DNA from 3 places in the Pseudarthrobacter sp. NIBRBAC000502771 genome. Region 3 is predicted to be linked to each of the others. Evidence: riboswitches for the same ligand, from Rfam matches in the RefSeq annotation. Region 3 holds a riboswitch; each other region holds the start of a gene.

Region 1 (4,255 bases), 910 kb from region 3:
GGCTTCAGGCCGGCCTGGATCTGGTCCGGAGTGAACTTGCCGTTGACTTCGCCGGGGACGTGCCAGGGGTGGACGTTCCACGGCATCACGAACTCGGGGCGCAACCCCAGCTTCCACTGGAGCCCCAGCATTCGGGTCGCGGCGTCCTGGTCCCCGGCAGTGATGAACCCGGACGGGTCCGCCTCGCCGATGTTGGAGAACAGGCTGATGATGCGGCATTCCTCAACGTCGTGCATCGGGTCCACATAGGGCACCACGGTTCCGGGCTTGGCCTCCTGCAGGGAATCACACAGTTCATTGACGGCGGCAACGCTGGGTTCGTAGCGGCGGCTCATGAGCTGTTCGTGGAATGTTTCTGGGGCCAGGGCTGTCATGAAGTGCTGGTTCTCCTGCGGGGATTGATATTGCTTCCACCGGTGAAAATGGGCGCGCGGCGGCGCGGATCATCAACGGCGGTTAGTTGGGGTGGGCCGATTCCTGGTCGGCCTCTGCCAGTTTACCAAGCCCGGGGAAACGAAACGCCGGCCGCCCCTTCCGGTGATGGAAGGCACAGCCGGCGCAGCGGTACGACGGACTACCAGAGGCGGCTGGTGGCGCGGCGAGCACCCTCGCCGAGGGCCTCCAGCTTGGCGAAGGCGATCTGTGGGTGCACCCTGCCGCCCAGGCCGCAGTCGGTGGAGGCAATGACATTTTCGCGGCCCACGACGTCGGCAAAGCGGACAATGCGGTCAGCCACCAGGTCGGGGTGTTCCACCACGTTGGTGGCATGCGACACGACGCCCGGGATGATGACCTTGCCCTCGGGGAGCTTGGTGTCCTCCCATACACGCCATTCGTGTTCGTGGCGGACGTTGGCTGCCTCGAAGGAGTATGCGCCCGCGTTGACCTGCAGCACCGAGCCGATGATGTCGGCGAAAGGGATGTCCGTGGTGTGCGGGCCGTGCCAGGAACCCCAGCAGACATGCAGCCGGATCTGTTCCTGGGGCAGGTCCCGGAGGGCCCAGTTGGTGGCCTCGACGCGCAGCTGGATGAACTTCAGGTAGTCCTCCAGGCTGGGCTCGGGATTGATCTGGTCCCAGCTCTCGGCCAGGGACGGATCGTCGAGCTGCACGGTGAGGCCGGCGTCGACGATGGCCTTGTATTCCTCCCGCATGGCATCGGCACAGGCGTAGACAAGTTCCTCATCGGACTTGTAGTACTCGTTTGCCACGCGGGCGCACGAGCCGGGAGAGAGGGATGCCACGAAGCCGTCCGACAACCCGGCGGCGGCGAGGCCGGTCTTCAGGTTCTTGATGTCCGATGCCACCAGGTCCTGGCCCGTGTAGGTCAGGGGTCCGGCGATCTTGGGCTGGGTCACGCTCTTGCGGTGGGACAGGATGCCCGAGGACGGGTCGTTGTAGGCCTCGTTGAACGCCTGCCGGTCGCGCCTGTCGGGGAAGGAGGTCAGGACAATGTTGCCGGGGGAGGAGCGGTGCACCTGGGCATCGGCCCAGCGGTCCACATTGGTTGGCTCCAGGCCGCCCAGCCGTGCGAAGGAGTAGTTCCACCAGGCGCCATAGTCCACGGAGTTGGCCATCGTGTGCCCGTATTCGCCGTCGTTGGGAATGTCGATCCCGAGGTCCTTCTGGCGCCGGACCACGTCCACCACGGAGGTTTCCAGGAGGTCCAGGAATTCAGGGGTGACGCCGTCGGTTTCCTTGGCGGCATTGGCCGCGATGAGTTCCGGGGTGCGGGGCAACGATCCGGCGTGGGTGACGCGGATGTGGTCGGTGTTCAGGGGCATGCTGGAATCTTCCTTTCCATCGGTCCTGGCAGTAGCACCTTCGGTCCGGCAGGAATCCTGCTGGACCGTGGTTGCTGCGGCGTCATCGAGCCAGGTCTCTCGGCCGCTCCGGATGGTTCACTCTCACTAAATCGGGAGACCCACCTTGGGGCAAGTCCGTGCCGCTTTATGTCGCGGCCCGCTGCCCGGCTGCTTCCCTGCCCTTGCCCGGCGGGCAGCAGCATACTTACAGACTTTGTTCAGCTTGTTGACAGGTTTCGTTAAGCTTGGTTGGCTGAGGTCACATGCCACCGCCGCAACGGAGCTGGCCGGTGGCGCCCCGATGCACTCGAAAGAGGTAACGCACTGTGAAGAAATCCCTGGCAAATTTCAGGACCCTCGCCGCCTCCGGAGCCCTGGCGCTGGCCGTCGTCGCAGGTCCCGCCCCGCTGGCACACGCTGTGGGCGAAGGCCCCAATTACGACGGCAACGGCCAGATCACCACCTCCAAGCTCGCCACGTACGAACAGATGGTCTCGTTCCTGAAGGACCAGGACGCCCGCCAGCCGGCAATGGAGCTGGAGGTCATCGGGCAAACGGTCAAGGGGCGCGACATCCACCTGGTCAAGTACATTTCGGACCCCGCCAAGCCCACCATTCTGTACCTGACCCAGCAGCACGGCAACGAGCAGCTCACCACCGAGGGCGCCATGGAGTTCATCAAGCACCTGGGGGCCGGTAAATCCGCTGACATCCTCAAAGGCGTGAACATCCTGGTGGTGCCCATGCTCAATGCGGACGGGGCCATGGGGGACGTGAACTTCTCCCTGGAAAACTACCTTGCCAAGGGGGACCGCAACCTCACCCGCTACAACGCCGAGGGCGTGGACCTGAACCGCGACCATGTGGCCAAGGTCCAGCCGGAGACCCAGGCGCTGCACAACAACGTCATGCGCAAGTACCGGATCGACTACATGATCGACCTGCACCACCAGGGCACCCGGGCCGAGCGTGACGGCAAGCTGGTATCCGGCTCCATCCTATACCCCACCACCCCCAACGCCGACCCCGCCGTCGTCGAAAAATCAAAGCAGCTTGGCGCCGTGGTCTTCAACAACGTCGACTCCACCGGCTGGGGACACCTGGGCAAGTACCAGGGCGGCAGCGCCGAAACCATCAGCCGAAACGGCATCTCCGTGGAGTACGGCATCGCCACCCTGCTCTTCGAGATGCGCGGCATGTCGGACCACTACCTGGACGGCTATGCTCTCGGGCAGCGCAGCAACGGCTACCTGATCAAGCAGACTGTCACCACGCTGACCTCCACGGCCGCAGCCATCGCGGACGGGTCCATTGCCGACGCCGACACCTCCTTCTGGAACACACTCGCCGAACAGACGTCCCGCCCCGCCGGGGAGGCTGAGGACGAATAGGCGGCACCGCCCGCCGCGGCCTTTTGGCAGAAACGGCCGCGGCGGGCCACAACAGTGGACGAAGTGCCCTATCGGCTAAACTTGGGTGGTAAGAGCCCCGGAACTCTTGCTTCGCTGCGCCGTGCTGCGGCTGTGCGAAGGCCGGTCTGTTCGGGGCATTCTCATGAACGGCGCTGCATCGGCCTGCCACCTGGTGGCCGGGCCCGGGCAGCCCGAACGAATGGGGGAGGATCCCATGCCAGCAATTGTGATCGTAGGAGCCCAGTGGGGCGACGAAGGAAAAGGCAAGGCCACCGACCTGCTGGGCGGCCGTGTTGACTACGTCGTCAAGCCCAACGGCGGCAACAACGCCGGGCACACCGTCGTCGTAGGCGGTGAAAAGTACGAACTCAAGCTTCTGCCGGCCGGCATTCTCAGCCCCAACGCCGTTCCCATCATCGGCAACGGCTGCGTGGTGAACCTGGAGGCCCTCTTCCAGGAAATCGACGGACTCCAGGCGCGTGGCGCCGACACCTCAAAGCTGCGGGTCTCCGCCAACGCCCACCTGGTGGCGCCGTACCACCAGGTGCTGGACAAGGTAACCGAACGCTTCCTGGGCAGCCGGGCCATTGGCACCACCGGCCGCGGCATCGGCCCTGCCTACATGGACAAGGTTGCCCGGCTGGGCATCCGCGTCCAGGATGTCTTTGACGAATCGATCCTCCGCCAGAAGGTGGAAGGCTCGCTGCGGCAGAAGAACGAACTCCTGGTCAAGGTCTACAACCGCCGCGGTGTGGTGGTGGACGAGATCGTGGAGTACTTCCTGTCCTTCGCCGAGCGGCTCCGCCCGCTGGTCATCGACAGCACCCTGGTCCTGAACTCCGCGCTGGATGAGGGCAAGGTAGTCCTGATGGAGGGCGGCCAGGCAACCTTCCTGGACGTGGACCACGGCACCTACCCGTTCGTGACCTCCTCCAACCCCACCGCCGGCGGCGCCTCCGTGGGCTCCGGCATCGGCCCTACCCGGATCTCCCGCTCCATCGGCATCATCAAGGCCTACACCACCCGCGTTGGTGCCGGC
Region 2 (4,255 bases), 1.4 Mb from region 3:
CGAGTTTGGCGGCGACGCGTTCGATGAACGTATCCGAGACCGCGTGCTCCAGCTGTTCGGCTTCATCGTGGACCTCGTCCCAGCTGTAGCCAAGACGCTGGACGAGGTAGGTCTCGATGAGCCGGTGGCGCCGGACCATTGACAGGGCCAGGCGCAGGCCGGAATCGGTCAGGGTGACTGCGCTGTAGGGCTTGTGGTCCACCAGCCCCTGGTCCTTCAGCTTGCGGACCATCTCCGACACAGAGGAATTCGCCACGCCCAGCCGCTGTGCCAGCTGGGAGGACGTGATGGGCTTGTCCTGCCATTCAGTGAATGAATAGATGACCTTGACGTAGTCCTCGATCGAGGAGGAGGGCGCGCTGGTCTTCACAGGTCCAAGCCTACCGGTTTGGCCGGTCCGGCAGGGGCGGCCCCGGGTCAGGCCTTAGCGGCGCGCCAGGCCAGCGTCAGGTAGGGGAGGTCGAGTTCCTGCCCCGGAGCATGGGCCAGGTGTTCGTGCAGGTACCAGTCCAGGTTGGCAAGGACCTTCGCCCGCGTCGCCTCACCGGCCCGCAGGTAGTAGCTGCGCGATTTGGTGAGCTCCATCAGGTCACTGGTGGTCACCCGGTCCTGCCAGTGCGTCACATGCCCCTCAAGCCCGTGGAATTCGGGCCCGACGACGGGCTTGTGGCCGGGCCGGTAGACGTCGCCGGCGTGCATGATCCGGGAGAGCCGGTGCACCCAGGGGACAGAGGTGTCCAGCTGGTTCCAGACCAGGCCCAGGGTTCCGTGCGGGCGCAGGACGCGGGCCAGTTCGGTGCTCGCAGCGAGGGGATCGCACCAGTGCCACGCCTGGGCAACGGTGACCACGTCGAAGGCCGCGTCCCGAAGGCCTGTGGCCTCGGCCGTCCCCGCCGCAGCCGTGGCGGCCGGGCAGTGGGCCTTCAGCTGGGCGAGCATGTCCGCAGAAGGATCGACGGCTGTGACATCCAGTCCCATGGCCAGCAGCAAGGCGGTGAATTTACCGGTACCCGCCCCGACGTCCAGGGCGTCACGGGCCCCGGCAGGCACCAGCCACCGTGCGGATTCCGCCGGATAGCCGGGGCGGACGCGCTGGTAGTGGCGGCCGCCGTCCTGGAAGCTCTGCCCGAGCTCCGTGCGCCGGCCGTGATCAAGCCTGGGGCCACCCCGAACCACGCGTGGCCTCCTTCCGGTGCTGCCTGCGGATGTCCTTCGAATTTACCGCATGGCCGGTGCCTGCAGGCAGCCGCCGTTACCCCGCTAGTCGTCGAGGCAGGGGGCCGCGCCGGCCGTCCCGGGGGTATTGGGTGCCCAGTGCGGGTAGGTGCGGAAGTCGTTGGCGGGCACCCAGCGGCCCGCGTCCACCACGTAGTCCCACCCGAGTCCGTTGCTGCGCAAAGCCCGGATACCGGCAAGGAGGCGTTCAGCATCCTCCAGCCGCGAGCCCACGCCGAAACTCGCCCGGAGGGAGCCGGACGGCAGGCCCAGGCGCTTCAGCAGGGGATGGGCGCAGAAACGTCCGTCACGCAGGCCCACCCCGTGCTCTGCGGAAAGGTAGGCGGCCACCAGCCCTGCGTCGTAGCCCTCGACGGAGAAGTTGACCACGCCGATGGTGTCCGTTTCCGGATTGGTGTCCTTGAAGATCTGGTGGACGGTGACGCCGTCGATTTCCTGGAGGCCCTCCACCAGGAAGGACCGGATCGCGGACTCGTGCGCATGCCACCTGTCCTGGTCGAGTTCGGCGATGACCTGCGTGGCGCGTGCCAGGGTGGCGGCGCCGAGGACGTTCGGTGAGCCTCCTTCGTGGCGGGCCGGGCCGGTGGCCCAGCTGACGCCGTCGAGCCGTGCTTCCTTGACGGCCCCGCCGCCGGCGAGGTGCGGGACGCCGGAATCCAGCCAGTCAGGCCGGCCTACCAGGACACCCGCGCCGAACGGCGCGTACAGCTTGTGGCCGGAAAAGGCGAGGTAGTCGACGTCGTCCGCGCTGATGTCCACCCGGCGGTGCGGCGCGAGCTGGGCCGCGTCCACCACGATCCGGGCGCCGTGCTGGTGGGCCAGCGCGGCCAGGGCCCGGATGGGGAGGATCTCGCCGGTGACGTTGGAGGCGCCGGTGACGGCCAGGAGGCTGACGCCGCCCTGTTCGAGTTCGGCGCGGACGGCCTCAAGGGTGCCGGCGATGGTGTCCGCGGCAACGATGCTGCGGTGCGGGACGCCCTGCCACGGCAGGAGGTTGGCGTGGTGCTCGATGTCCAGGTAGAGGACGTCCCCGGCGGTCCGTCCGTCCGTCCGGGGCAGGCAGCCCGCCAGGAGGTTCAGCGAATCGGTGGTGTTCCGGGTGAAGATGACCGAATCGTCCGGCCGGCCGCCCACGAAGTCCCGGACGATGCTGCGTGCGTTCTCGTACACGGAGGTGCTGATCTGGGAGGCGTACCCGGCCCCGCGGTGGACGCTGGCGTAGTAGGGCAGGATCTCGTTGAGGTAGGCGGACACCACGGAGAGTGCAGGGGCCGATGCCCCGTAATCAAGGTTGGCGTACCGCACGTGGCCGCCGGTTATCAGTGGTGCTTGGATTTCGGCCCCGGTGACTGCAGCGAGCGGGCGGCCGGCGGCGGCACGGCGTTCGGCAGCAACGGCGGATTCGGTGACGGGTTTGGGGGAGACGGTGGCAGTTGTCACAGAGACCTCACTTGTGTACAGGACTCCGGCGTACGGAATCCGCGCTTGCCGCATCCACTCCGGACCGGCCTGGTCGTCACCCGGGGCACCCCGCCGCGAATGGAGGGTTGCCGGCCAGCAAACCGGGGTTTTGCGCTGGCACTCGTGACCTGCATAAAAGCGTAGGACATGGGGCGGCCAGGCTGGAAGCCGGGCCAATTGTTAAGGGCTTTATTACGCAATATCGAATAAACGACGCCGGACACCTCCTTCTGGAGGTGTCCGGCGTCGCAATATTCGCCTAAGCGGGCAAACCGCGGCAGTTACAGCAGATCGTCCAGGTAAGGGTTGAGGCGGTGCAGGACCTCGGAGTGCAGGATCGAGTTGGTGGCCAGCGCGTTCCCGCCGAACGGTCCGTCCTCGCCCTCGAGGGAGGTGAACCGGCCCCCGGCCTCGACCACGATCGGCACCAGCGCAGCCATGTCGTAGAGGTTGAGTTCCGGTTCGCAGGCGATGTCCACGGAGCCCTCTGCCACCATGCAGTACGACCAGAAATCGCCGTATGCCCGGGTCCGCCAGACGTCCTCGGTCAGCCCGAGGAAATCGTCGAGGTTGCCGCGTTCCTTCCAGCCGCTCAGGCTGGAGTAGGAGAGGGAGGCGTCGGAGAGGCTGGACACGTTGGAGACGCGCAGCCGGGTGGCAGCCGCCAGGGACCTGCCCATGTAGGCGCCCATGCCCTTTGCCGCCCACCAGCGCTTGCCGAGGGCCGGGGCGCTGACCACGCCCACCACGGGTTCGCCTTCGTCCACCAGGGCGATCAGGGTGGCCCAGACCGGGACGCCCCTGACAAAGTTCTTTGTCCCGTCAATGGGATCGATGATCCAGCGCCGTGAACCGTGCCCGGTGCTGCCGAACTCCTCGCCCAGGACGGCATCGCGGGGCCGGGAGCGGGAGAGCTGGCCGCGGATGGCTTCCTCGGCTGCCTTGTCGGCGTCGGTGACGGGCGTCAGGTCCGGCTTGGTCTCAACGTGGAGGTCCAGGGCCTTGAAGCGGCTCATGGTCTGGTCATCCACGGAGTCGGCCAGGACATGGGCCAGGCGCAGGTCATCGTTGTAGCTCGAAGCGGGTTGGATCATGGTTACAAACTACCGTCTGCGGACGCTTCTGCCGGGAGAACGCGTCAGTTGACGCTGCCGAGCTCTTTGGTTTCCTGTGCTTCCATGCGCGGATCCGTGCCGAGCAGCCGCCGGAGCGACGCCAGGCGTGCCGGGCCGGTGGGACCTGCGTGCCCGCCTGCCACCCAGTCGTCGAGGCCGCAGTTCACCGCGTTTGCCGTGTGCTTGCACCCGCGTTCACAGTTTTCGATGCCGGGAGAGAGGTCCGGGAAGGAGCGCAGGATCCGGTCCGGGTCCACATGGGCCAGTCCGAAGGAACGGATACCGGGGGTGTCAATGATCCAGCTTCCGGCCGGCGCGTCAGCCAGGCGCAGGGCCAGGGCCGACGACGACGTGTGGCGGCCACGTCCGGTTACGGCGTTGACGCCGCCGGTGGCCCGCTCGGCACCGGTCAGCGCGTTCACCATGGTTGACTTGCCCACGCC
Region 3 (4,255 bases):
AGCCCCAGCCCAGGAACGCGTCCTGGGTCAGCGTGGAGGACAGGACGAACAATACGGCCGTGGCCAGGAGGTTGCCCAGCGGCACCGCCGACTGCGGCCAGCTGGCCCAGAAGCCGCGGGACTTGCTGGGGCTGTGCTCTGCGACGAGGAGGACGGCGCCGCCCCACTCCCCGCCCACGGCGAAGCCCTGGGCGAACCGGAGGAAGACCAGAAGCGCAGGCGCCCAGTAGCCGATCTGCCCAAAGGTGGGCAGGCAGCCCATGAGGAAGGTGGAGACGCCCACCAGGATGATGCTCAGCTGCAGCAGCTGCTTGCGGCCGAACTTGTCGCCGAAGTGGCCAAACACAATGCCGCCGATGGGGCGTGCGACAAAACCGACGGCATAGGTGAGGAAGGCGGCGATGATGCCGTCCAGTTCGGTGCCGGCGTTGGGAAAGAAGGCCTTCCCGAACACCAGGGTGGCGGCCGATGCGTAGAGGAAGAATTCATACCACTCCACGACCGTGCCGGCCATGGACGCCGTCACCACTTTCTTCAGGCCTGAGGCCTTGACGTCGGGTTCCTCTGTACGCCTTGCGGCGGAGCTTTCCGTACTCATGCGAACTCCTTCGGCGTCGTCGTCGACGCCACGGGGACCAGTCGATGGGGCCCGGGGTGTGATGCACACCACGGACACCGGATTCGATTGAGTATGGTCTGCCCGCGGTGCAACCTCAACGCCAAATAGTGCAGAAGGCATCTGCAGGAATGCACATTGCCGGCCGTCCTCCCGGCGGCGGCTACGCCAGGAAGCTGCTCCGGAGCTGGCTGCCCAGCTGTCCAATTTCGGTCAGGAACCCGTCGTGCCCGATCGGCGCCCGGATGAGGTGGACATCCACGTCCCCGGGCAGGGCCCGGGCAAGCTCGTGGGACTGCGATGGGAAATAGAGCCGGTCGGAGTCGACGGCGGCCACAAAGAACCGCGCCGTGGATGCCGCCAGGGCTTCGGCCAATGTTCCCCGTCCCCGGCAGACGTCGTGGCTCATCAGCGCTTCGGTCAGGGCAATATAGCTGTTGGCGTCAAAGCGCTTCACCAGCTTGTTGCCCTGGTGGTCCAGGTAGCTTTCCACCTGGTAGCGGCCGCGGGAGGCCAGGACTTCCCCCCGCAGTGGCGATTCCGGCGCCTGGGGTTCCCGTCCGAAACGGCCTTCCAGCTCGGTGGCGGACCGGTAGGTGATGTGGGCGATCCTGCGGGCGAGGGCCAGTCCCTCTTCAGGACTCCGGCCGCCGTAGTAGTCCCCGCCGTTGAAGTTGGGATCCTGCCTGATGGCCAGGGTCTGCGCCTGGGCGAAGGCAATCTGTTCGGCAGTACTGGCGGCTCCGACGGAGATCACGGCGCAGCGCTGCACCCTGTCCGGGTACGTCACAGCCCATTCCAGGGCCCGTGCACCGCCCATGGAGCCGCCCAGGACGGCGAACCAGCTCTTGATGCCCAGCTGGTCCGCCAGCCGGGCCTCGGCAACAGTACTGTCGCGCAGCGTGACCAGGGGAAACCTGGAGCCCCAGGGCTTCCCATCAGGCGCGGGCGACGACGGCCCGGTGGACCCGTAGCAGCCGCCAACGATGTTGATGGACACCACGAAGAAACGGTCCGTGTCCACGGGGGCTCCGGGGCCGGCCAGCTGCTCCCACCAACCTTCTTCGTCGGTGTCGCCGCGGGTCACGTGGGTGCTGCCGGTCAGTGCGTGCTCGATCAGGATGGCGTTGCTGGCGTCCGCGTTGAGCGTGCCCCAGGTTTCGTAGGCCAGGGTGACGTCCGGGAGGTAGCCTCCGGCTTCGAGTTCCAGTCCCCCGATGGAGGCGTAACGGACAATTCCGTGTTCAGGGATGGCGGTTCGGGCGACGGTAACCGTCATGGCAAGACCTCTTCTACGCGCTTGCCCGCCGTCGTCTGACCGGCAGGCCAGGTCCTCACCCGGGGCACCCCACCGCGGATGGAGGGTTGCCGGCCAGCAAGCCGGGGCTGTCACTGGCACTCATGACCTGGTTCGAGTGTACGAAACACCCCCCGCTCCAGGCCAAGAGTATGACTGGTTGTGACTTCCCGGCTTGCCGGCCGGCACGTGCTGCGCCCTCGCGGTTGGGGCTAGGCGCCGGTGGCCTTGGCGGCCCGGAAGCCTGCCTCCAGGTCAGCCAGGATGTCGTCGATGTGCTCCAAACCGACGGAAAGCCGGACCAGGCCCGGGTGAACGCCGGCCACAACCTGCTGCTCCGGCGAAAGCTGGCTGTGCGTGGTCGACGCCGGGTGGATGACCAGGGAGCGCACGTCGCCGATGTTGGCCACGTGGGAGTGCAGCTCCAGTGCGTCGACGAAGCGCTTGCCGGCTTCCGCGCCGCCGGCCAGGTTGAAGGCGACCACGGCGCCCGTTCCCTTTGGCCCGTACTTGCGGCCACGCTCGTACCAGGGGCTGGACGGCAGCCCCGCGTAGGCGACGGATTCGACGTCGTCCCTGGCCTCCAGCCAGCGCGCCACCTCCGTGGCGTTCGCAACGTGGCGCTCCACCCGCAGGCTCAGGGTCTCCAGGCCTTGGGAAATCAGGAACGCGTTGAAGGGCGAGACCGCCGAGCCAAGGTCGCGCAGCAACTGCACCCGGGCCTTGAGGATGTAGGAGAGGTTGGCGCCGAGCGCGCCGCCTTCGCCGAGGTCGCGTGCGTAGACCAGGCCGTTATAGGTGGGGTCCGGGGTGTTGAAGCCGGGGTACCTTTCCGGGTCCTTGCCGAAATCGAACCTGCCGGAATCGACGATGACGCCGGCGATGGCCGAGCCATGGCCGCCCAGGTATTTGGTGGCCGAGTGGATGACGATGTCCGCGCCCCACTCCAATGGGCGGATCAGGTATGGGGTGGAAAGGGTGTTGTCCACGATCAGGGGCACGCCGGCCTGGTGGGCCACTTCGGAGATGCCCTCAATATCAAGGACGTCCTGGCGCGGGTTGGACACCACTTCACCGAAGAAGAGCTTGGTATTGGGCTGCACGGCGTCGCGCCACTGGTCCAGGTTGTCAGGATCAGCCACGAAGGTCACCGAGATGCCGAACTTCTTCAACGTGTGGGCGAACAGGTTGTAGGTTCCGCCGTAAAGACTGGGGCTGGCCACTATATGGTCGCCTGCCTCGGCGATGTTCAGCACAGCGAACGTCTCCGCGGCCTGGCCGGAGCTCAGCAGCAATGCCGCCAGGCCGCCTTCAAGGCTTGCGATCCGTTGCTCGACGGCGTCCTGGGTGGGATTGCCAATGCGGGTGTAGATGGGTGCAAGTTCGGCCAGGGCGAAGCGGTTGGCCGCGCTCTCGGCACTGGGAAACACGAAGGACGTGGTCTGGTAGATGGGAAGGGCGCGGGCTCCGGTGGCGCTGTCGGGCTCCTGGCCGGCATGGATCTGGCGGGTTTCGAAGGACCATCCGTTGGACATCTCAGTCTCCTATGACATGGGCCCGGCATGCTGGGAGCACCACGGGCCGCGCTTGCTCTCCGGCCATTGCCGGACAGCCTGGTCCTCACCCGGGGCACCCCACCGCGGATGGAGGGTTGCCGGCCAGCGAGCCGGGGCTTGGCGCTGGCACTCATGACCTGGACCCAGTCTAGGAACTTCAATCCGGCCCGGACAGCATTGTGACGAACATGGTCTTGGCGCAGGCCCTGGGCATTTGGACAGGGACGGCGGCTACCCAAAATGCCAGTAAGGGTACCCTTAGCTGAGAGCCCGATCACAAAGTGCCAAGATGTTCGCATGCGCATGGATCACGTCTCTTACGCCTGTGAACACGATGGCCTCGCGGCCACTACCGAACGTATTGCAACTGCCCTCGGCGTTGAGGCAGTGAAGGGTGGCGTACACCCCCGCTTCGGAACCCGGAATATGATCATCCCCCTGGCGGGCCACAAGTACCTCGAAGTCGTCGAGGTCCTCGACCACCCGGCGTCGGACAAGGCACCGTTCGGGCAGGCAGTGCGTGCCCGCTCCGCTGCCGGTGGCGGCTGGATGGGCTGGTGCGTCGAAGTGGACGACCTCGCCCCCTTCGAGGAACGCCTGGGCCGCGCTGCCGTGAACGGCAACCGCAAGTTCCCGGACGGCCGCGAGCTGGTCTGGAAGCAAATTGGCATCCTGGGCCTCATCGCCGATCCCCAGGTGCCGTACATGCTCAAGTGGGAGGGCGACCCCTCCCTCCACCCGTCCCACGCGTACGAGAGCAACCTCAAGATGAGCTGCCTGACCATC

Evidence for each region. Region 3 has a riboswitch for S-adenosylmethionine ahead of NIBR502771_RS18975 (homoserine O-acetyltransferase). Riboswitches for the same ligand answer to the same signal wherever they lie in the genome.
Region 1: another riboswitch for S-adenosylmethionine. It lies ahead of NIBR502771_RS02385 (cobalamin-independent methionine synthase II family protein); the one in region 3 lies ahead of NIBR502771_RS18975 (homoserine O-acetyltransferase).
Region 2: another riboswitch for S-adenosylmethionine. It lies ahead of NIBR502771_RS12395 (aminotransferase class V-fold PLP-dependent enzyme); the one in region 3 lies ahead of NIBR502771_RS18975 (homoserine O-acetyltransferase).

Annotation. Positions count from the first base shown of each region.
Region 1 covers NZ_CP041187.1:502,288-506,542, reverse strand. Annotated here, with positions in the region: gene NIBR502771_RS02390 (uracil-DNA glycosylase) at 1-374, opposite strand, end outside; gene NIBR502771_RS02385 (cobalamin-independent methionine synthase II family protein) at 575-1,783, opposite strand; SAM riboswitch class I at 1,797-1,902, opposite strand; gene NIBR502771_RS02380 (M14 family zinc carboxypeptidase) at 2,131-3,195, shown strand; gene NIBR502771_RS02375 (adenylosuccinate synthase) at 3,431-4,255, shown strand, end outside.
Region 2 covers NZ_CP041187.1:2,645,512-2,649,766, forward strand. Annotated here, with positions in the region: gene NIBR502771_RS12385 (metal-dependent transcriptional regulator) at 1-370, opposite strand, end outside; gene NIBR502771_RS12390 (class I SAM-dependent methyltransferase) at 418-1,176, opposite strand; gene NIBR502771_RS12395 (aminotransferase class V-fold PLP-dependent enzyme) at 1,261-2,676, opposite strand; SAM riboswitch class IV at 2,713-2,826, opposite strand; gene hisN (histidinol-phosphatase) at 2,979-3,791, opposite strand; gene rsgA (ribosome small subunit-dependent GTPase A) at 3,836-4,255, opposite strand, start outside.
Region 3 covers NZ_CP041187.1:4,065,414-4,069,668, forward strand. Annotated here, with positions in the region: gene NIBR502771_RS18970 (MFS transporter) at 1-598, opposite strand, end outside; gene NIBR502771_RS18975 (homoserine O-acetyltransferase) at 780-1,895, opposite strand; SAM riboswitch class IV at 1,908-2,023, opposite strand; gene NIBR502771_RS18980 (bifunctional o-acetylhomoserine/o-acetylserine sulfhydrylase) at 2,126-3,448, opposite strand; SAM riboswitch class IV at 3,492-3,607, opposite strand; gene NIBR502771_RS18985 (VOC family protein) at 3,767-4,255, shown strand, end outside.